3 regions of the Rhodococcus sp. NPDC078407 genome follow, and region 3 is predicted to be linked to each of the others. Evidence: riboswitches for the same ligand, from Rfam matches in the RefSeq annotation. Region 3 holds a riboswitch; each other region holds the start of a gene.
The links. Region 3 has a riboswitch for thiamine pyrophosphate ahead of ACIGGF_RS20405 (TenA family protein). Riboswitches for the same ligand answer to the same signal wherever they lie in the genome.
Positions count from the first base shown of each region.

Region 1: another riboswitch for thiamine pyrophosphate. It lies ahead of thiO (glycine oxidase ThiO); the one in region 3 lies ahead of ACIGGF_RS20405 (TenA family protein).
Region 2: another riboswitch for thiamine pyrophosphate. It lies ahead of ACIGGF_RS21945 (3-oxoacyl-ACP reductase); the one in region 3 lies ahead of ACIGGF_RS20405 (TenA family protein).

Region 1 is NZ_JBITUQ010000018.1:91,816-99,054, reverse strand. It holds gene ACIGGF_RS18260 (hypothetical protein) at 1-549, opposite strand, end outside; gene ACIGGF_RS18255 (NUDIX hydrolase) at 636-1,472, shown strand; gene thiE (thiamine phosphate synthase) at 1,469-2,161, opposite strand; TPP riboswitch at 2,197-2,310, shown strand; gene thiO (glycine oxidase ThiO) at 2,309-3,361, shown strand; gene thiS (sulfur carrier protein ThiS) at 3,358-3,573, shown strand; gene ACIGGF_RS18235 (thiazole synthase) at 3,578-4,363, shown strand; gene ACIGGF_RS18230 (ABC transporter ATP-binding protein) at 4,619-5,581, shown strand; gene ACIGGF_RS18225 (ABC transporter permease) at 5,581-6,351, shown strand; gene ACIGGF_RS18220 (M20/M25/M40 family metallo-hydrolase) at 6,377-7,239, shown strand, end outside.
Region 2 is NZ_JBITUQ010000028.1:12,134-19,372, forward strand. It holds gene ACIGGF_RS21930 (type 1 glutamine amidotransferase) at 1-557, shown strand, start outside; gene ACIGGF_RS21935 (alpha-hydroxy-acid oxidizing protein) at 567-1,745, shown strand; gene ACIGGF_RS21940 (alpha-amylase family glycosyl hydrolase) at 1,745-3,040, shown strand; TPP riboswitch at 3,114-3,206, shown strand; gene ACIGGF_RS21945 (3-oxoacyl-ACP reductase) at 3,256-4,017, shown strand; gene ACIGGF_RS21950 (LLM class flavin-dependent oxidoreductase) at 4,019-5,287, shown strand; gene ACIGGF_RS21955 (alpha/beta fold hydrolase) at 5,300-6,196, opposite strand; gene ACIGGF_RS21960 (PDR/VanB family oxidoreductase) at 6,203-7,222, opposite strand.
Region 3 is NZ_JBITUQ010000023.1:70,139-77,377, reverse strand. It holds gene ACIGGF_RS20415 (ABC transporter permease) at 1-612, opposite strand, end outside; gene ACIGGF_RS20410 (ABC transporter substrate-binding protein) at 590-1,603, opposite strand; gene ACIGGF_RS20405 (TenA family protein) at 1,600-2,322, opposite strand; TPP riboswitch at 2,316-2,415, opposite strand; gene ACIGGF_RS20400 (sugar porter family MFS transporter) at 2,479-3,876, opposite strand; gene ACIGGF_RS20395 (hypothetical protein) at 3,995-4,639, opposite strand; gene ACIGGF_RS20390 (carboxylesterase/lipase family protein) at 4,738-6,330, shown strand; gene ACIGGF_RS20385 (ATP-dependent DNA ligase) at 6,500-7,239, shown strand, end outside.

The DNA.
Region 1 (7,239 bases), on a different contig from region 3:
CATCGAGGTCGACGCCTCGCCGAGATACGCCGCGCCCACCGGGTTTCCGCTCCGGTTGTTGGCCCGGGCTGTCTCGACCAGTCCGCTGTAGACGGGCAGTCCGGCGGCGATCTGCGTCAGCACCGCACTGGTGGCCTCGTCGTTCTCGGTCACTCCGGCCGAGGCGGCGATCAGTTCGGACGACGCCTCGCCGAGCGCCTGCGAGTAGCGTTCGCGTACCTCCGGCGGCTCGAGTCCGCCGGCGATGAACGCGGTGGCCGCCGCTGCATCGGCCACCGACAGGGCTCCGTACAGATTCTGTGCCGAGTTCGCGAACGGCTCGGTCCGCACCAGCAGCGTCCCCAAGGTCTCCACCCGCTCGGTGACCGCGGTGGACGCGAGATTCCCGACCGTCAACGACAGCACCACCAGGGCGAGTCCCATCGCGACCAGACGGGCAGGCGTCGAGCGCATCGTGTGGCGCATCGGCGGCTTGCCGGCGGCAGCACCGACCGGGGTGGCCGTCGTCGGAGGCACGGCAGCGGAGGGGGTGGTGCCGGCCGCGATCACGCACCCGAGCATATAAGCAGGCGGGCCGTACTGCAGCCACTACAGCGCAGTCACTACCGGCCGATGATTCCCCTAGGGTGGTGACCATGCGAGGTGACGGGGACGGGTGGGTCATCGGTGACGACGGTTCTCGGCACTGGGGGAAACACGGTGCCGCCGGACTGCTGCTTCGGGCACCGTCGGACTCCGGAGAACCTCTCGTTCTGCTGCAGCATCGCGCGCTGTGGAGCCATCAGGGCGGAACGTGGGCGCTGCCGGGTGGGGCCCGTGATTCTCACGAGAGCACCGAACACGCGGCCGTTCGCGAGGCGCACGAGGAAGCCGGAATCGCCGCCGAACAGCTGTGCGTTCGCAGCGAACGGGTCACCGCGAGCGTCGCCAGCGGCTGGTCGTACACCACCGTCGTCGCCGATACCGACCATCCGTTGACCACCGTGCCCAACGGCGAGAGCACCGAACTGCGCTGGGTGCCGGAATCGATCGTCGCCGATCTTCCGCTGCATCCCGGGTTCGCGTCGAGCTGGCCGTTGCTGCGCACAGTGCCGCTGCGCGTGCTGCTGGACACCGCCAACGTGCTGGGTTCACGGCCGAACGGATGGTGGAAGGACCGTGCCGGATCCACCGGGGCTCTGCTCACCTCGCTGGCCGAGACGCTGCCACGCACCGTCGAACTACCCGGTGGCCAATACGGCTGGCTCACCCGCATCGAAGCGGTCCTCGAAGGTCAGGCCCGCGGCGCCGTGGTGGACGACCCGCGCATCCCGGTGATCGTGGCCGACGGCAGCGGAGACGACACCCTTGCCGCGCAGGCTCACCGGGACGGGGATCTGACGGCGCTGGTCACTGCCGACCGCGGACTGCGCGACCGGTTGCCCGAATCGGTGCAGGTGCTGACGCCGTCGTCGGTGCTGGCGTGGCTCTAAGCCTGTAGCGCCTGAACCAGTGAACGGGCGGCAGCCTGCGGATCGCGGGCCTCGGTGATGGCTCGAACCACCACGATGCGGTCGGCACCGGCCGCTCGAACCTGATCCACATTGGTGGCGTCGACCCCGCCGATGGCGAACCACGGCCGCTCCGGGAGCGCGTCCGCGGTGGCCCGCAGAGTTTCCAGACCAGCAGCGGACCGATTGGGCTTGGTGGGCGTGGGCCACACCGGGCCGACGGCGAAGTAGTCGACGCCGTCCTCGATCGCGGCGAGCGAGGACTGCGCCCGATTCTGCGTCGAGCGACCGATCACCACGTCCGGACCGAGGATCCGACGCGCGTAGTGCACCGGCAGGTCGCCCTGGCCCAGATGCAACACGTCGGCACCGGCGGCCAACGCGAGATCTGCGCGATCGTTCACGGCCAGCAAGGCACCGTGCCGCTTGGTGGCGGCGAGCAGAACGGCCAGCGCAGCAAGCTCGTCCTTGGCTTCGAGCGGACCGAATTCGCGTTCACCGGCGGAGTTCTTGTCGCGCAGCTGGATGATGTCGACGCCACCGGACAACGCGGCCTCGGCGAACTGGGCGAGATCGCCCTTGTCGCGCCTGGCATCGGTACACAGGTAGAGGCGAGCGGACGCAAGACGCTCACGGGGAGTCTGATTGCGGGCGGTCTGAGATGGATGCACAAACCGAACTGTATTCTCATGGTGGCTGTAAAACGAAGATTGATCGCGGGAGTCCCAGGGTTCGTGGGGCTGAGAGTGGGTTCGCCGCCCTTACCGTCAATACCTGAACCCGATCATGCGGGCGCAGGGAGTGAGGACGTGAATCGCGTGCACATCGTCGTGATCGGCGGAGGCGTCATCGGATTGTCGACGGCGCTGCGACTGTCCGGGGACGGTCACCGAGTGGAGGTGCACGATCCCGCGCTGGGTAAAGGCGCGTCCTGGGTCGCCGGCGGCATGCTGGCACCGTTGTCCGAGGGTTGGCCCGGTGAACACGAACTGCTGCATCTCGGAGCTGCGTCACTGGCGCGGTGGCCGGAATTCGCCCGACAACTCCCCGGACCCTCGGTGTTCTCCTCGACCGGATCGGTGACGGTTGCCCTCGACTCCGCCGATGCCGCCGACCTGCGGACCATCGCCGAATGGGTGGGCGAACAGGGCCACGAACTCGAGATTCTGGGCCGGGCGCAGCTGCGTGAGCTCGAACCTGCTCTGGCGCAGAACATTCGGCTCGGATTGCTGGCGCCGACGGAGCTTTCCGTCGACAATCGGGCCCTCGTTTCCGCGCTGGAGCAGGGATGTATCGACGCCGGAGTGCAGCTCTCCGGTCGTTCGGTAGACACCATTCCCGACGCCGATCAGGTGGTCCTGGCTGCCGGTTCTCGCTGCGCCGCGCTGTGGCCGACCTTGCCGGTCCGGCCGGTCAAGGGCGAGATCCTACGACTGCGTCGTCGACCCAGCGCCGCGCCGCCGCCGTCTCGCACCGTTCGCGGAACCGTGCACGGCAGAGCGATCTACCTGGTGCCACGCGGCGACGGATTGGTCGTCGGCGCAACACAATACGAATCCGGTGAGGACACCCAGGTGACCGTCGCCGGAGTACGAGACCTCATCGCCGACGCCGAACGACTCATGCCGAGCATCGGCGAATACGAGCTGTACGAAACGGCCGCCGGTCTGCGGCCCATGAGCCCGGACGGACTGCCGATCATCGGCAGGCTCTCACCCCGGTTGATCGTCGCCACCGGCCACGGCCGCAACGGCATCCTGCTCTCACCCATCACCGCCGATGCAGTGGCCGCACTGGTCTCCGGCGAGACGCTGCCCGAGGCGAAAGCAGCGACACCCGAACGCTTCTCACAGATCGAAAGGACACCATGACACAGGTCGCGATCGGCATCACCGTCAACGGTGAGGATCACTTGCTCACCGAGGACATGACCATGCGTCGGCTGCTCGAATTTCTCGGCATGCCCGAGAAGGGCATCGCCGTCGCCGTCGACGGTGCCGTGCTGCCCAAGAGTCGGTGGGACACCACCGACGTCGAAAAGGGTTGGACCATAGACATTCTCACGGCGGTTCAGGGTGGATGACGGCATGTCGACAGAAAGTACCGGTCGTTCCGCAGGCTCCACTCCTGGCCTGAAGATTGCCGATCGCACGTTCACTTCTCGTCTCATCACCGGCACCGGGGGAGCGGCCAACCTGGCGGTGCTCGAGGACGCCCTCGTCGCGTCCGGAACCGAACTGACCACCGTCGCGATGCGGCGCGTCGACGCCGCCGGTGGCACGGGAGTGCTGGATCTGCTGCGCAGATTGAACATCGCGCCGTTGCCGAACACCGCGGGATGCCGCGGCTCGGCCGAGGCCGTGCTCACCGCGCAGCTGGGGCGTGAAGCGCTCGAGACCGACTGGGTGAAACTCGAAGTGATCGCCGACGAGCGAACGCTGCTGCCCGACGCCATCGAATTGGTCAAGGCCGCAGAACAACTCGTCGACGACGGCTTCCAGGTACTGCCGTACACGACCGACGACCCGGTGCTGGCCAAGCGTCTCGAGGACATCGGCTGCGTGGCCGTCATGCCGCTCGGCTCGCCCATCGGCACCGGCCTCGGCATCGCCAACGCCCACAACATCGAGATGATCGTCGACGCCGCGTCGGTGCCGGTGATCCTCGACGCAGGCATCGGCACCGCCAGCGATGCGACCCTCGCGATGGAACTCGGCTGCGACGCGGTGCTGCTCGCGACCGCGGTGACCAGGGCGAAGGATCCCGCCCTGATGGCGTCGGCGATGCGTCACGCGGTCGCTGCGGGATACCAGGCGCGCCACGCAGGCCGAATCCCGAAACGATTCTGGGCGCAGGCCAGCTCACCCATGTAATCAGCGCGCCGCCCTGGTCCCGGCCCGGTCTCAGTCCCGGCAAACGCGCGCGCGTTTGCGAAACGCGAGCGGAGTAGTGGAGTATCCGACGGCAATTCTCCGCGCACCTGGCGAACGCGCACGCGTTTGCGACTGCGACCTCGTGTCACCGACGCAACAGGCAGCTGTCTCAGGGTGTGTGTCATCCGAAAGGATGATGGAAGAAGCGACTGTGGGGCGATGTGTCGACGCTCGCGATCGGGGAAGGTGGATCCCATGATCGAAGTGACAGGACTGACCAAGCAATACGGAGCGGTGACGGCGGTCGACAACCTCACCTTCACCATCAAACCCGGCATCGTGACCGGCTTCCTGGGGCCCAACGGCGCTGGCAAGTCGACCACGATGCGGATGATTCTCGGTCTCGACCGTCCCTCCTCGGGCACGGCGACGATCGAAGGCAAGAGCTACAGCCACCTGAAGCAGCCACTGCGAACCGTCGGCGCTCTGCTCGACGCCAAATGGGTGCACCCCAACCGGTCTGCGCGTGCACACCTGGAATGGATGGCCGCGTCCAACGGCATTCCCAAGTCTCGCGTCGACGAGGTGTTGCGGCTGGTCGGCCTGACCGACGTCGCGAAGAAGAATGCGGGCGGATTCTCGCTCGGCATGTCGCAGCGGCTCGGCCTTGCCGGCGCTCTGCTGGGCGACCCTAAAGTTCTGCTCTTCGATGAGCCGGTCAACGGCCTCGACCCCGAGGGCATCGTCTGGATCCGAAAGTTCATGCAGCGCTTGGCCGCCGAGGGTCGCACCGTGTTGGTCTCGAGCCACCTGCTCTCCGAGATGGCCCAGACTGCTGAGCATCTCATCGTCATCGGACGCGGCAAGCTGATCTCCAATTCTTCGGTGCAGGAATTCATCGACCACGCTTCCGAAGCGTCGGTGCGCGTGCGCAGCCCTCAGCTCGACGGGCTCCGTCAGGCCCTGACCACAGCCGGCCTCACCGTGCGTGAGCCGGACAAGACCGATGAACTCCAGCCCTCGCTCGTGGTGCTGAACTCCACGACCGACGCCATCGGCGATATCGCCGGACGGGCCGGAATAACGTTGCACGAGTTGGCCTCTCAGCGAGGGTCGCTCGAGGAGGCATTCATGAAACTCACCGGAGACACAGTGCAGTACCACGGCTCGGGAGCCGATGAGCAGAATTCTCAGCAAGCGATGGGCGGTGCACTCTGATGGGTGTCTTGGCAGCAGAAAGAATCAAGTTCACGTCGACCAAATCGCCGTGGTGGTGCAGCGCGATCGTGGTGGTGTTCGGGCTCGGCTTCGGAGCCATCCTCGGGTGGGCCGCGAAGACCGCGATCGGCCCGGATGCGCCGCAGGGGCTTCCGCCGACTACCGCGTACGACGTGGTCGGCAGCGGTGTGGGCGGGCTGGGAATCATGGTGTTGATGATCCTCGCGGCCCTTACGGTCACCAGTGAGTACCGCTTCGGCCTGATCCGAACCACGTTCCAGGCGGTCACCAATCGCGCGTCGGTGCTCGGGGCCAAGGCACTGATCGTCGGCGTGTACGGCGCGGTACTGTCGTTGATCCTGGCATTCGGTGCGTTGTTCCTGGCGAAGTCGATTGCAGGTGAAGAAGCCGGTGCGCTGCTGAGCTTCGACGTCGACGGCACCTGGCGCGTCATCTACGGCACTGCCGTGCTGGCGTTCGTGCAGATCGTTCTCGCGGTGGCAGTGGGTGCACTGATCCGTCAGTCCGCCGGCGCAATCGCCGTGTTGTTGTTGTGGCCGTTGCTGATCGAGAGCCTCGTCGGACTCATCCCGAAGGTCGGCGACAAGATTCAGCCGTTCCTGCCGTTCCAGAACGCCGACCATTTCCTGGGCGGCTCGTCGGGCGTGGACTTTCACTGGGGCCCGATCGGCAGTCTGATCTACTTCGTCGTCTTCACTGCGGTGATCTTCGGAGTAGCGGTGCTCGTCGTCAATCGCCGGGACGCCTGACGCCCATCTGGGTAGGGTGGCCGCTATGCGGATTTCCTTGCTTGCAGGTAGCGCCGTCGCCGTTCTGATTCTGGCCGGTTGCTCGTCCTCCTCCGATTCGGGGGGCGAGGAACCGGCCAGAGTTTTTGCGACACCCGACGGTCAGGGTCTGTCCGAGGCGGTCACCGAGGATGCCCTCGTCGGCCACCTCGAAGAACTGGAAGCCATCGCCGCCGAGAACGACGGAAACCGTGCCGCCGGTACCGCCGGATACGACGCGAGTGTCGATTACGTTGTCTCGCAACTCGAATCGGCCGGGTTCGAGGTGACCACCCCGGAGTTCGAGTTCGAGACCTTCGAGGCGCAGACGCAGACCCTGTCGCTGGCGGGCACCGAGATTCCGGTGTTCGCGCTCAGTTACTCGCCGACCACCACCGCCGAGGGGATCACCGCACGCGTCGTCGGAGCCCCCGCCGGTGCCGACGGGTGCGAGGCAGCCGATTACGCGGGCCTGGATCTGGCCGGTGCCGTCGCCGTCGTGCCGCGCGGAGTATGTCCGTTCGGCGCGAAGCAGACCGTCGCCGCCGAATTGGGTGCTTCCGCCGCGATCATCGTCAACAACGAACCCGGACCGCTCGACTCGGGAACACTCGGTGACTCCGAGACCGCGAAGATTCCGACCGGCGGCGTCAGCCAGGAGGACGGCGCGGCCGTGCTCGCCGCACCCGAGGTGACGCTGACGCTCGTCACCGAAACCGAGACGACCACCAGTCGCAACATCATTGCCCAGACCACCACCGGTTCCACCGAGAACGTGGTGATGACCGGCGCGCACCTCGACAGTGTGCTCGACGGCCCCGGAATCAACGACAACGGAACCGGCACCGCAGCAGTGCTCGAGACGGCACT
Region 2 (7,239 bases), on a different contig from region 3:
CGACACTGTCCAACGCGACGATGGTGGTGATCATGGGCTCACCCGACGCCGCGTACGACGACACGCTGCCCTGGCTTGCTCCGGAGATCGCGTATGTGCAGGAGGCGATCGATGCGCAGGTCCCGATTCTCGGTGTGTGTTTCGGCGGCCAGCTGCTCGCTCGCGTTCTCGGCGGATCGGTACGCAAGTCCGAGCAGCCCGAATACGGATTCGTCGACGTCGAGACCTCCGATCCCGCGTTCATAGCTCCGGGCCCATGGATGGAGTTCCACGGCGACACCTTCTCTGCGCCGCCGCAGGCCACCGTGATCGCCCGCAACCGGGCCGCGCAACAAGCGTTCGTTCTCGGCCCACACCTCGGACTGCAGTTCCATCCCGAGATCGACCTCGATACCTACGATGCGTGGGCGGCCGCATGGGACCGCGATGGCGTCGAACACGAGGTGGACGTGGACGAGATCAGGAGGGATATCGCCGACGCGGAACTCGCAGCTCGGGCGCGGTGCTCGACTCTGCTGGACGCCTTTCTCGCCCGATCGTCGGCGGTGCCCCGGTAGGGTCGAACGATGACCGAGGCCAGGCCCAGCAACTTCAGCGATCACCAACTCGGCATCTATGCCGCCGGGATGTTCGCCCAGCAGACATCGCCGATCACGACCAACTTGGCGAGGTTGGAGGATCAGGCCGCCGAGAAGCTGTCGCCCGAGGCTCTGGGCTACATCGTGGCGAGCGCGGGCAGCGGATCGACGGCGCGAGCCAACCGGACGGCGTTCGACAAATGGTCAATCGCGCCGCGGATGCTGCGCAGCTCGGCGGCCCGTGACCACGCCTGCACCGTGCTCGGCACCGACATGCCTGCACCGCTGTTGATCGCACCGGTGGGAATTCAGACGCTCGCTCACCCCGAGGGCGAGTTGGCCACTGTCCGCGCTGCTGCGGAACTCGGTGTGCCGTACATACATTCGACCCAGGCATCGCATTCGTTCGAGCAGATCGCCGAGGCAGGTGGAGATGCGCCGCGCTGGTATCAGCTGTACTGGCCCACGGACGAATCCGTCTTGCTGAGCTTCCTGCAGCGCGCGAAGGACACCGGATTCACCACGTTGGTGCTCACGCTCGACACGACGTTGCTGGGCTGGAGGCCCGCCGATCTGGATCGCGGCTACCTCCCGTTCCTGGCCAACCTCGGCATCGAGAACTACCTGACCGATCCGGCGTTCCAGGCCGGATTGGCCCAGCCGGCGGAGGAGAATCCCGTTGCGGCCGCGATGCATTGGGCGCAGATGTTCCCCAATCCCGGGCTGTCGTGGAAGAACCTGGCGTTTCTCCGTGAGCACTGGGACGGTCCGATAGTCCTCAAGGGAATATGCACAGTCGGCGATGCCCGTGAAGCAGCCGCGCACGGAGTCGACGGCATCGTGGTCTCCAATCACGGTGGTCGTCAGATCGACGGTGCCAGGCCATCTCTCGACGCGTTGCCGTCGATCGTGGATGCGGTCGGTGACGAACTGACGGTCCTGTTCGACTCCGGCGTACGGACCGGGGCGGACATGGCCAAGGCCTTGGCGATCGGGGCCGACGCGGTTCTCCTCGGCCGTCCGTTCCTCTACGGCCTCGCGCTCGGCGGGCAAGAAGGCGTGGCGCACGTATTGCGTTGCCTGCTTGCGGAATTCGATCTTGTGACCAGTTTGTCCGGTCACGCTGGTGCTGCCGAATTGGGCCGCGACTCGATCATGGAGTCATGATGGAGTGGACGAAGCACGCCATCTGGTGGCATCTGTACCCGCTCGGCTTCACCGGTGCGCCGGTGCACGGCTGGGACGGTGAATCGCAGGCAGACCTGCACCGGCTGAGCAGAATCGAGAAATGGCTCGACTACGCGCTCGAACTCGGTGCGTCGGGTATCGCCCTCGGGCCGATCTTCGAGTCCGAGAAGCACGGCTACGACACCGTCGACTACTACCACATCGATGGCAGGCTCGGCACCGACGAGGACATCGACTCGTTGATTGCCGCGGCGCACTCACGCGGGCTGAAGGTGATGTTCGACGGCGTCTTCAACCATGTGGCGCAGAGCTTCCCGAAGTTCCGTGAGGCCCTGGCCGAGGGCCCGGACTCCGAGGCGGCCGGGTGGTTCCACCTCGACTGGTCCGGGGACGAGCCGACGCACCACAACTTCGAGGGCCACGACGAATTGGTTGCCCTCAACCACGAGAGCCCGCACGTGCAGGAGTACGTCGTGGACGTACTGTCGCACTGGCTGGACCGCGGCGTCGACGCCTGGCGACTCGATGCAGCCTATGCGGTATCGCCCCGGTTCTGGTCCGTGGTGCTGCCGAAGGTTCGCGAAAAGCATTCGGATGCATACTTTCTCGGCGAGGTCATTCACGGCGACTACGACCGGATCGTGTCGGCGTCCATGCTCGACTCGGTCACCCAGTACGAGCTGTGGAAGGCGATCTGGAGTGGGCTGAGCGAAAAGAACTTCTTCGAGCTCTCGCATGCATTGGAGCGCCACAACGGCTGGCTCGACGCTTTCGTTCCCGCCACCTTTGTCGGAAATCATGATGTCAATCGCATCGCCAGCGTCATCGAAGACGAGCGACACTTGGTGCACGCGTTGGTGGTTCTGTTCACCGTCGGCGGCATGCCGATGATCTACTACGGAGACGAGCAGGCCTTCCGCGGCATCAAGGAAGATCGTGTCGGTGGTGACGACGAGGTGCGTCCCGAATACCCGGAGACATCCGAGGATCTGGCTCCGTACGGCTGGCCGGTGTTCCACATTCACCAGGAGCTCATCGGCGTCCGACGTCGCAACCCGTGGCTGTACAGCGCACGCACGCAGACGCTGGAATTGACCAACACCGCGCTCGTCTACCGTGCCTTCGCCGACGACGGTTCGATTACCGTGGCGCTGAACCTCGGCGACGATGCCATCGACCACCCAGTCCAGGGCACCGAATTGTTGGCCGGTGAGGCGAGCCTGAACGACGGGCGAGTGAGCGTTCCGCCTCACGGCTGGGCTGTCATCGGATGATCACGGCATACGGTCGTATTCCGCTGTCTACTCCAAGCACAAGAAACCGGTAGAGGCCGCTACAGGTACAGTCGACCGCGACACGGGGTGCCCGTCAGGGCTGAGATCACACCCGTCGAACCTGATCTGGTTAGGACCAGCGAAGGGAATGTCGTGATGTTTCGGTATTTCCTGTCCCTCGCGACGGTCCTGACCTCGAACGAGAGGCGTAGCGCATGAGACTCGACGAGCAGACAGTGTTGATCACCGGCGGCGGCCGCGGACTGGGAGCAGCGATCGCCGCGGCGTTCGCCGGTGAGGGCGCACGTGTGGTGATCGACTACCGCGCCAGCAAAGAGGCGGCGGAGGCGTTGGCGGACAGGCTCGGCGAGAACGCGATCGCGGTTCAGGGCGACGTGACCGACGAGAGCGCAGTGGCCTCGGTGTTCGATTCGGCCCGTGCGCATTTCGGCACTCCGATCACCACCGTCGTCAACAACGCACTGGCCGATTTCTCGTTCGACGGGGATGCTCGACCGAAGGCCGACAAGATCACCTGGGATCGGTTCGACGCTCAGCTGCGAGGCAGCGTTCGCGCGGCGCTGCTCACCACGCAGGCGGCCCTACCGGGAATGCGTGAGGCGGGCTTCGGTCGAATCATCAACGTGGGCACCAACTTGTTCCAGAATCCGGTGGTGCCGTACCACGACTACACCGCCTCGAAGGCCGCACTGCTCTCACTGACGCGCACGTTGTCCGTGGACCTGGGCGCGGACAACATCACCGTCAACATGGTCTCCGGCGGACTGCTGCGCACCACCGACGCCAGCGCCGCGACCCCGGCCGAGGTCTTCGACTACATCGCGGCCTCGACCCCGCTGCAGCGCGTGACCACGCCGGAGGAGTTCGCCGATGCCCTGCTGTTCTTCGCCTCGCCGTGGGCGCGCTCGGTGACCGGCCAGAACCTCGTTGTCGACGGCGGTTTGGTCAAGAACTGATATGCACCTCAACGCGTTTCTGTACGGCTGCGGACATCACAGTGCAGCGTGGCGGCACCCCGATTCGCGAGTGGAAGATCTCGGCGATATCTCGTACTACGAGGAGCTTGCACAGCTCGCGGAACGGGGAAAGTTCGACGCGGTGTTCTTCGCCGACGGGCATTCCGTTCGCGATCCGGCCGGAGCCGGAACCTGGTTTCTCGAACCGATCACTGCGCTGGCCGCCATGGCCAGAGCGACAACCCACATCGGTCTGGTCACCACTGTGTCGTCGACGTTCTACACGCCGTTCCACGCCGCGCGCATGCTGGCGTCGTTGGACCACATCAGCGGCGGTCGGGCCGGCTGGAACGTCGTCACCTCCATGTTCGACGCCGAAGCACGCAATCACGGGATGGACGCCATCCCGGCTCGCGAGGAGCGCTATGCGCGCGCCGAGGAGTTCGTCGATACGGCTCTGGCGCTGTGGGATTCGTGGGACGCCGACGCGTTGACGCTCGATCGCGCTGGAGCGTACGCGGACCCGGCCAAGGTGCATGCCATCGATCACGACGGCAAGCACTTTCGGGTCGACGGTCCGTTGACCGTGCCGCGGTCGCCGCAGGGTAGGCCGGTGCTGTTCCAGGCGGGGGCGTCGGGGCCGGGTCGGGATCTCGCTGCCACGTACGCCGAGGCCATCTATGCCGTCGCCTACGATCTCGTTGCAGCGCAGAGCTATTACGAGGATATGAAGGGGCGCATCGCCCACGCGGGCCGCGACAGTGCAGCAGTGGGCATCATGCCGGGGTTGGTGACGTACATCGGATCGACGATGGACGAGGCCCGACGCAAGAAGGCCGAACTGGATCAGCTACTACCTACCGAGCAGTCACTGGCGATGTTGTCGACGTTCACCGGGCAGGACTGTGCTGCTTGGGAACTGGATTCCCTGGTGCCGACGTTGCCACCGGCGTCCGAGTTCACCGGACCGCTGGGCCGTTACGAGACGATTCTGCGGATTGTCGAGAAGGATGCTCCCACCGTGCGGGAACTGCTGGGCACCCTCGCTGCCGGTGGTGGACACGCCACGATGATCGGTACACCGGAGTCCGTCGCCGACGAGATGCAGTCGTGGATCGGCCGCGGTGCCGACGGCTTCAACCTCATGTGCCCGCGCTACCCGGACTCACTCGCCGACTTCGTCGAACACGTAGTCCCGATCCTGCAGCAGCGCGGCGTGTTTCGATCCGAATACACGTCCTCGACGCTGCGGGGGCATCTGGCCGAGTGATCCGACGAGGGCTCAGGCCAGCGAGTCGATGAACTCTCGCGTCAATCGTGCAATGTCGTCGGCATGCGAGATCGGCGACCAGTGCCCCGCCGGAATGTCGTTGCGGGTGAGGTTCTTCACCCACTTGCCGGTGTCGTCGTAGTGGTACGAACGCACCGCGACATCCTCGGTGTTGACGATGAGATGCACCGGGATGTCGATGTAGCGATCCCGCGGATTGGTCAGCAGCGGAATGATGTTGGCCCGGTAAAGCTTGGTTCCGTTGGTCGCGTCGGACCACAGGGTGGGGTTCTGCGTGACGAGCGCCGGGTCCACGCCCGAGAACTCCTCGAGGAATGCAGGCCAGCCCTTGGCGAACTGCCGTTTGATTCGCAGGTTGGCAAGGATCGGGACATGGAAGGTGGCGGTGTACCAGGATGCCCGAACCTGGGCGAGAACCTGCTTGATGCCGTTGACCGTGGGATGACGCAACCGAGACTGCGACCACTTGCCGAGATGGTCGAGGTTGGGTCCTGAAATCGATGTGTACGAGCGGATTCGATCCCTCGCCTGCGGCTGGGCCGCCGCCTCCCATACCTCGACGGCGCCCCAGTCGTGTGCGAGCACGTGTACCGGTGCATCGGGGCTGACCGCATCTGCCACGGCGTAGAAGTCCGACGCCAGCCGGGCGAGCTTGTACGCCGACTGCTCGGTGGGCACCGTGCTCTCGCCGGCTCCGCGCGAGTCGTAGCTGATCACCCGAAAGCGGTCCTCGAGCTGCGGCACGATGTGGCTCCACAGCTCGTGAGTGTCGGGCCACCCATGCACGAGGACGATGGGGTCACCGTCGGGGTTACCGCTCTCGAACACCGCCAACCGAATACCCTCGTTGACGACCGTCGTCCGAACTGCGTTGCTGCTCAATGCCATTCCGTTCTATAGATCGAGTACGAGACGCGCGCTGCGAGCACGTGAGACGCAGATCAGCATGTGATCTCGCTGCTCTTCGGGGGTCAATCGCGTTTCGAGATGCTCGGGCTCGCCGGAGAGCACACGCACCTTGCAGGTACCGCAGAAGCCCTGCTGGCACGAGTACGCGATATTGGGCTTCTGTTCCTTCACTGCGGTCAATACGGAAGCATCGGCGGCCACATCGAGCACAGCTCCGGTGCTGATCAACTGCACCTGGAACGGCTGGCCGTCGAGAATCGGCGGCGGGCCGAAACGCTCGAAATGCAGTGCGGTGGCGGGGCACTCGCGAAAGTCGCGGCGGACGGCGTCGAGCATGGGGGTGGGTCCGCAGCAGTAGACGGCACCGCCGGCCGGGGCGCGCTCGAGCAATTCACCCTCGGCGGGGTAGCCGTGCACGTCGTCGGTCCGGACGAAAACTCGATCCGATTCCCAGCTCTCGATCTCGTCGAGAAAGGGCATGGTGTCGCGGGAGCGACCGCAGTACACGAACTGCCAGTCCATCCCGAGAATCCTTGCCGCACGGACCATGGCGATGATCGGGGTGATGCCGATGCCGCCGGCGATGAACAGCGCACTGCCCTCGGCGACGAAGGGAAAGCCGTTCCGTGGGCCGCGGACGGTGACCTCGGTGCCGGGCTCGAGCGCATGCATCTCGATGGATCCGCCTGCGCCGGTGGGTATTCGGCGGACGGCGATGCGGTAGCAACTGCGGTCGGACGGATCACCGCACAGTGAGTACTGCCGACGGCGACCCGACGGCAGGTGCAGATCGAGGTGGCAGCCGGGATGCCAGGTCGGCAATTGCTCCCCCGTCGGCGACGCGAGGGTCAAGGCAGCGACATCGTTGTCCTCGGCGACTATCTCGCGGTCCACGACCACCAGCCGCAGCGCGGAATCGGGGTTGTGGCCGGCGACGGCGTCGTCGTACTCCTTGCCGGCAGTGGCGTGCATGTAGCCGTTGAGGAACGTTCCGAGCATCTGCATCGAGCGATCGCGCCGAG
Region 3 (7,239 bases):
ACCGATGCGCAAAGAGGTGAAGAATCGCGGGAGAGCCGACGGCAGCCGCACGTACCGAAATTGTTGCCAGCGTGAGGCTCCCATGCTGGCGAGCAAAGATTTCGCGTCGCGATCGGCTGCCGCGAAGCCTTCGATGAGCCCGATGGCCATCGGGAAGAACGTGGCCAGAGCGATCACCAGAATTTTCGGGAGCAGACCGAAGCCGAACCAGATGATCAGCAACGGTGCGATCGCGATGATCGGCAGTGTCTGCGATACGACGAAGAGCGGCACGAACGCACGCCGGAGCCACGGTGAGAAATCCACCGCGACGGCCAGCAGCCAGGCCAGCGCCAAAGAGACCGCGAAACCGACGAGCGTCACCTGCAGAGTGGCGGCGGCGTTCTCCCCGATCGCATCGCGTTGCGCCCAACCCTGTGCGACGACGCGGCCTGGCGACGGCAGCACCTGCGGCCGGATGCCGCTGGTCTCGACGTAGATCTGCCACGCGGCGATGAGTGCAGCGACGACGGTGAGCGCAGGCCACGCCCAGCGCAGCGAGGCTCGAATACCGCTGAACGAGTACGAACCTCGGTCAGCGGCTACCGGCTCATCGATCGCCGAGGTAGTCATTGGTGAAGTAGGTCGACCAGTCCGGCTCCACGGTCAGAGGCTCGCCGTTCTCATCGGCCAGCACTCCGCTCTCGTAGAGGAACTTCGAATAGGCCGTCCACTTGTCGAGGCTCTGTCTTCCGACCTCGCCGGAAGCGTCCTTCATGTATTCGGTCGCAAGCATGTTCTGGCTCTCGAAGACGAGCGACTCGTCGGTGAAGGTTCCCGGATTGGCGTCGATCAGATCCTGTGCGGCTCTGTCGGGATCATCGGCGGCGAGCTGATACCCGCGTTGGAGTGCCTGCACGAATTTCTTCGCCTCGTCCGGATGGGCAGCCAGCCAGGGTTCGTTGCCACTGATGGTAATGGCGTAGGCGTCGGGAAATCCATAGTCGATGTAATCGAAGTACTTCATGGGGGTTCCGCTGTGCTCGGCCTCGATGCCTTCCCACGCGAAGTAGGAGACGGTGAAGTCGGCGGTACCGGAGTAGACGGCCTCGTACGCCGAGGTGCCCAGTACGACGGTCTCGTATTCGCCTGCACCGCCGTCGTTCTGGATGACCTTCTCGAGTCCGGCTTGCTCGCCGGCCTCGCCGAAGCCGGCGTAGACCTTGCCGTCGAGTGCCTTCGGGCTCGGGATGTCGTCGCGGTCCGCGCGAACTCCGATGCCCGTCGCCCAATGCTGCAGCGGGGCGAGAACGGATACGGTCTGTGCGCCTGCCGAGGTGGCGAAGACGCCCGAACTCTGTGTGCTGATACCGAATTCGGCGTTGCCGGCATCGACAAGAGTGTCTGCCGCGGTGTTGTTGTAGGGCAGAACTTCTACATCCAACCCGGCGTCGGCGAAGTAGCCTTCCTGCAGGGCAACGTACAGGCCGGTGTGATTGGTGTTCGGCGTCCAGTCGAGGGCGAAGCGGATGGTGTCGGAATCTGCCGATTCCGAGCATCCTGCCAGTCCGGTCGTCGCCACGACTGCCGCTGCCAGCGCTGCGAGTATTCGAGGGGTTCTCATGCGAACACCGCACTCTCGACCAGGGGCCACGGAGTCGGACGTAAAGCACTGTCCCAGAACATCAATTCGTACCTCGACGCGACGAGGAACGCATCGATCATCTGTTCGCGCTGATCCGGAGTCGCAGCCGCGGCGGCGTCGTCCACGAAGGTTTTCGCGGCTTCGACGATGGCATGGAATTCGGGTGCATCGTACGAAGCGACCCATTGCGCATAGGGGTGATCGGGATCGCGATCGAGCACCGTCTTCGCGGCCTCGGCGAGAGTACGACCGACATCGGCGTAGATCCAGAAGCACGGCAGCACCGCCGCAGCCGCGACGGGATACGGCTCGGTTGCTGCGGTTGCGGTCAGATACGAGGTGTATCCCAGGCATGCAGGCGAGGGCACAGGCTTCTCCGTCGACGGGGGCAGAGATCCGCTGGTCAGCATGGCCTCGTGCGACGCTGCCTCATCCATGGTGCTCGCGGCGGCGCTCGCCCAGAATGCGCCGGCGAGCGGGGTCGGTGCGTGTGCCGCCAACAAGGACAGCGACTTCACGTACCCGCCCAGATAGAGCGAGTCCTGCTCGAGGTACCGACGGAAGGCGTCGAGCGGAAGCGTCCCGGCACCGAGCAGTCGGAGAAATTTCAGATCGTCGATCGCGCGTCGCATGCCTTCGGAGGCATCCCACAGAACATCGGTGAAGCGGACTGGGTCCGCAGATACAACAGGCGTCATCGCCTTGACATCCCTTCGTCAGTATTACCTGCATCAGGTTCGGCGGGTTTGATCTCAGCATCCGCATCGGCGGACACACCCCGTGTCAGAACGAAAGCGACAGTAACACCGGTCACCCGGTGTCGACGCTGCCGCCCCTGTATCTGCGGCCCGGACTCATCCCAGCATGTCCTCGAGTTCCATGCCCTTGGTCTCCTGGATCTTGGACTTGACGAAGAAGAACGAGAGCGCGGCGAACAAGGCGAAACCTGCGTAGATCACCCACAGCCCGACGGACGAGGTCAGCGGCGGGAATGCAAGTGTGACGGCGAAGTTGGCCATCCAGTTGGCTGCTGTGCCGATGCCGAGAGCCATGGCTCGCATGCGGTTGGGGAACATCTCACCGAGCATGACCCACATGATCGGACCCCATGTCGAGGCGAAGAAGATGACGAAGAGGTTGGCACCGATCAACGCGATCGCACCCCAAGGAGCGGGGAGCGTGACGTCGTCGCCGCTGCCGATCGACTGCGAGAACGCCACGGACGCCATGACGAGTCCGACGAACATGCCGATCGAGCCCCCCATCAGCAGCTTGCGCCTGCCGATGCGGTCGACGAACAGGATCGCGACGAACGTCATGACGACGTTGATCAGAGCGGTGATGACGGAGGTGGTGAACGACTGATCCTCGGTGAAGCCGACCGAGCGCCACAGCGTTGTCGAGTAGTAGAAGATCGCGTTGATACCGACCAGCTGCTGGAGCACGGCCATCGTGATGCCCACCCAGACGATGGGTTGCAGGCCGAACTTCGGACCGCGAATGTCGGCGAACGACGAGCGTGACTCCTTACGCAGTGTCAGCCTGATCTCGTGTACGCGCTCGTCGGGGTGCAATTCGCCGGTGATCTCGGCGAGCACTCTCGCGGCTTCTTCGTCGAGGTGTTGACCCACCAGATAGCGCGGCGATTCCGGAATCAGTGTTGCCAGCAGCCCGTACACCAGTGCCGGTACGACGCCGACGAGGAACATCCAACGCCATGCTTCGACTCCGAACCACAAGTCGTTCGATGCCCCGTCGGCAGCCCCCGCGAGGAGGGCGTCGGACAGCAGGGCGGCGAAGATGCCGATGGTGATAGCCAGCTGCTGCAGCGAGGCCAGGGAGCCGCGCCACTTCGCGGGAGCGATCTCGGCGATGTAGGCCGGTGCGATCACCGACGCGATACCGATGCCCAGCCCGCCCAGTACTCGCCAGAGCATGAGGTCGGGAACGCTGAATGCGAATCCGGATCCTATCGAAGAGATGGTGAACAGGGCGGAGCCCAACAGCATCACCTTCTTGCGTCCCCAGCGGTCCGCGAGGCTGCCTGCGAACCAGGCACCTACGGCACATCCGATCAGGGCGATCGCCACCACGAACCCGGTGGTGAACGAACCGAGTGAAAAGTGATCTTCGATGGAGTCGACAGCCCCGTTGATGACCGAGCTGTCGAAGCCGAAGAGGAAGCCGCCCACAGCAGCGGCGACGCTGACGCCGATGACCTTCGCTGTGTGGTGGTCGGAGGACTGATTCATGAGTGACGCACCTTCTGGCCGCGTGTAGGGACGTCGGCCGCTGGGGAGACCGTACGGCAGGGATTGTCGTACCGTCCTCGGACATTACGCCTGGTAATTCGCTGCGCGAACGAGACCGTCAACGAAGGTCGAAATCTTCGGTCGAGACGGTGAAACCGTGGCCCACCTGATCGGTGCAGGTGACCCCGGCCTGCTCGTCGACACTGCACTGGAGGCCGTTGCTGGATCCGCTGCCGGGGACGGTGAGCACCTCGCCGTACGGCAGGGCGGCCGCGGGTCCGTCGAAACGGTGGAACTTGGGGTCGCCCAGAGTCTCGAACTTCGCCGGGGACCCCGCGATCAGCTGCACGGCATTCGGTTTCACCGTTGTTCCCGACGCCCCACTGTCGGAAACATCGGGTGCCGAATCAGGGAGTGAACCGTGGCATCCGGCAATGGAGGACTCGAGAACGGCAATGCCGCACTCGAACTTCCCGCTGGGGCTCGAGAAGTAGTACCAACCAGGCGCCTTACCCGCGTACTTCTCCGAAACAGCCTGGGGCGGAGGTGGACTGGTTACCGGCACGGTGGTGACGGACGCCGGCGGCGTCGTGGAAGCAGGTGGCGATGTCGGCGTGGTACCGGCTGTCGTCGGAAGTGCGCTGATCGGGGTGGGGCGGTCGGTGATGATCGTCGCCATCGGCCCGTCGCCTTCACCCGAACCGCAGGCGGACAGTAGGCCGACTGCCACGATTGCCGCTGTGGCACATCCGATTCTTCTCATCGTCGATTCCTTCGCTCGAGGGCGTCGTGGCCGCACGTGACGTCGCCGAGCCCAGGGCCGATGTTGGTACGTTGGGCAGCGACCGAACAGGAGGATCGATGGTCAACGCGTCCGACTCCGCCGCGTCCGACTACACCGTGCTGGCGAGCACACCGTACGGCGACGTCTTGGGCTACCCGGTTGCCGTCGACCCGGTTGCCGTCGACGCATCGCCGATCGTGGCGTGGCGGGGTATTCCCTACGCAACACCACCCGTCGGCAAGCATCGGTTCCGATCGCCGCGGCCGCTGCAGCCGTGGTCCGGCGTGCTCGACGGTCTCGAGTTCGGCGCGATGGCACCACAGGGTCGCGACAGTCCGGTGCCGATCGATCCGTCGCTGTCCATTTCCGAGGACTGCCTCACGCTGAACGTGTGGGCCCCCCGGCCCGATGGCGAGGCGCGGCCGGTGCTGGTGTGGATCCACGGCGGCGCGTACTCGATCGGATCGGCTGCACAGCGGGTGTACGACGGGCGGAACCTGAGCGAGAACGGCGACGTGGTGGTGGTGACCGTCAACTTCCGCCTCGGTCCCTTCGGGTTCCTCGACCTCTCGTCGTTCTCCACCGACGAGCACACCTTCGAGACCAATCTCGGATTGCGGGACCAGATCGCCGCACTCGAATGGGTACGCGACTGCATTTCTGCTTTCGGCGGCGATCCCGATCGCGTCACCCTGTTCGGTGAATCGTCCGGGGGCGCTTCGGTCACCACTCTGATGACGTCGCCCAAGGCCGAGGGTCTGTTTCAGCAAGCCATCGTGCAGAGTGCTCCTGCAACGTCGGTCTACGGCCCTCACCGCGGTGCCGCGGTGGCGTCGAGATTTCTGGAACTGGTGGGTGTGGACCGGGAAGACATCGGCGAACTGTTCGACATGCATTTCAGCAGGCTGGTCGCTGCGGGGGACACACTCTGTTACGAGGTTCCGACGAGAGTGCCGGGAACCCTTGGTCTTTCGCCGGTCGTGGACGGAGACATCGTTCCGCGCTACCCGGTGGCTGCATTCCAGAAGGGGCTGTCCCACAAGATTCCCCTGATCATCGGCACCAACCACGACGAGCCGTCGATCTTCCGGTTCATGAAGTCCCCGCTGATGCCGATCACCTCCGACACCGTCTCGGAGATGTTCCGGGCCATCGCACACGATCACGCCGATCTGCCGGCTCATCGCATCGCCGAGATCATGGCGGCCTACCCGGACAGGTACAAACCGGCCGGCGCGCAGGCGATGTCGCGAGATGCCGGATTCGTCATGCCGAGTATGTGGATTGCCGACGCGCACAGCAGGCACGCGCCGACGTGGATGTACCGATTCGATCACGCGACGCCGATGCTCAAGGCTGCGCGAGTGGGAGCCGGCCACGCGACCGAACTGCCGTACGTATTCGGCAATTTCGGGACGATGAACCGCGACCCCACGTTCTGGCTCGGCGGCCGGAAGCAGGCGATGGCGGTGGCGGCGCGAATGCAGAGACGGTGGCTCGCGTTCGCGAGGTACGGGGTGCCCGCAGCATTGGACGCGTCCAAGCATTGGGCTCCGTACACCGAGAAAGCGCGCTGGACCCTGGTGATCGATGCATCCGACACCCTGGTCGAGGACCCCGATGGTGACATGCGCGCTGCCTGGGGCGACCGGGTGTTGGGCTTCAGCTGACCGATCCGCCATGCAGGTTGCCCGGGCGCTGCTGACATGAATCGAACGTAACAGCCAGAACATCGGCCGCAGGAGTCCCACCGGTAACAATTGGATGTCAGGCGGGGGTGGAGCCTGCGGAATGACCCGGTTGGGTAGGCCTGTCGGTAGGTGCAGTTATGTTCGGTGAGTGTTGATGTCCAGGATTGTCGAAGCCTCCCGTGCCGTGGCCGCGACGCGCTCACGCAAGGTCAAGATCGAGCAGCTGAGCGCGCTGCTCGCCGAGGCGCAACTCGGCGACATCGAACCCGCGGTGTCCTGGTTGTCGGGGGAGTTGCCACAGGGTCGGATCGGAGTCGGCTGGCGCACTCTGGCCGATCTCGACGTCACCTCCGCCGAGGTCTCCACGTTGACGGTCACCGAGGTCGACGATGCGATCACCGCGGTCGCGTCGACATCGGGCGCCGGGTCGGCTGCGCGACGAGGAACGCTGCTGACGGACCTGTTGTCGCGCTGCACCGCCGAGGAGAGACAGTTTCTGATCAGGCTCGTCACGGGAGAGCTCCGCCAGGGAGCACTCGAAGGAATCATGGTCGACGCCGTCGCTGCTGCAACGAAGCTTCCGCAGGCCCCGGTGCGTCGAGCATTCATGCTCTCGGGTCGCCTGTCTGCCACCGCCGTGGCCGCGATCACCGGTGGCGTCGAGGCGCTGGATGCGTTCCGGCTCGAGGTGGGACGCCCGGTGCGGCCGATGTTGGCATCGCCCGCTGATTGTCTCCGCGCGGCATGGGAGCAACTGAACGGCGATGTCACCGTCGAGTACAAGCTCGACGGCGCGCGCATTCAAGTGCACCGATCCGGAACAGACGTCAGTATCTTCACGCGGACCTTGCGGGACGTCACTGCGGGCGTGCCCGAGTTGGTGGAACT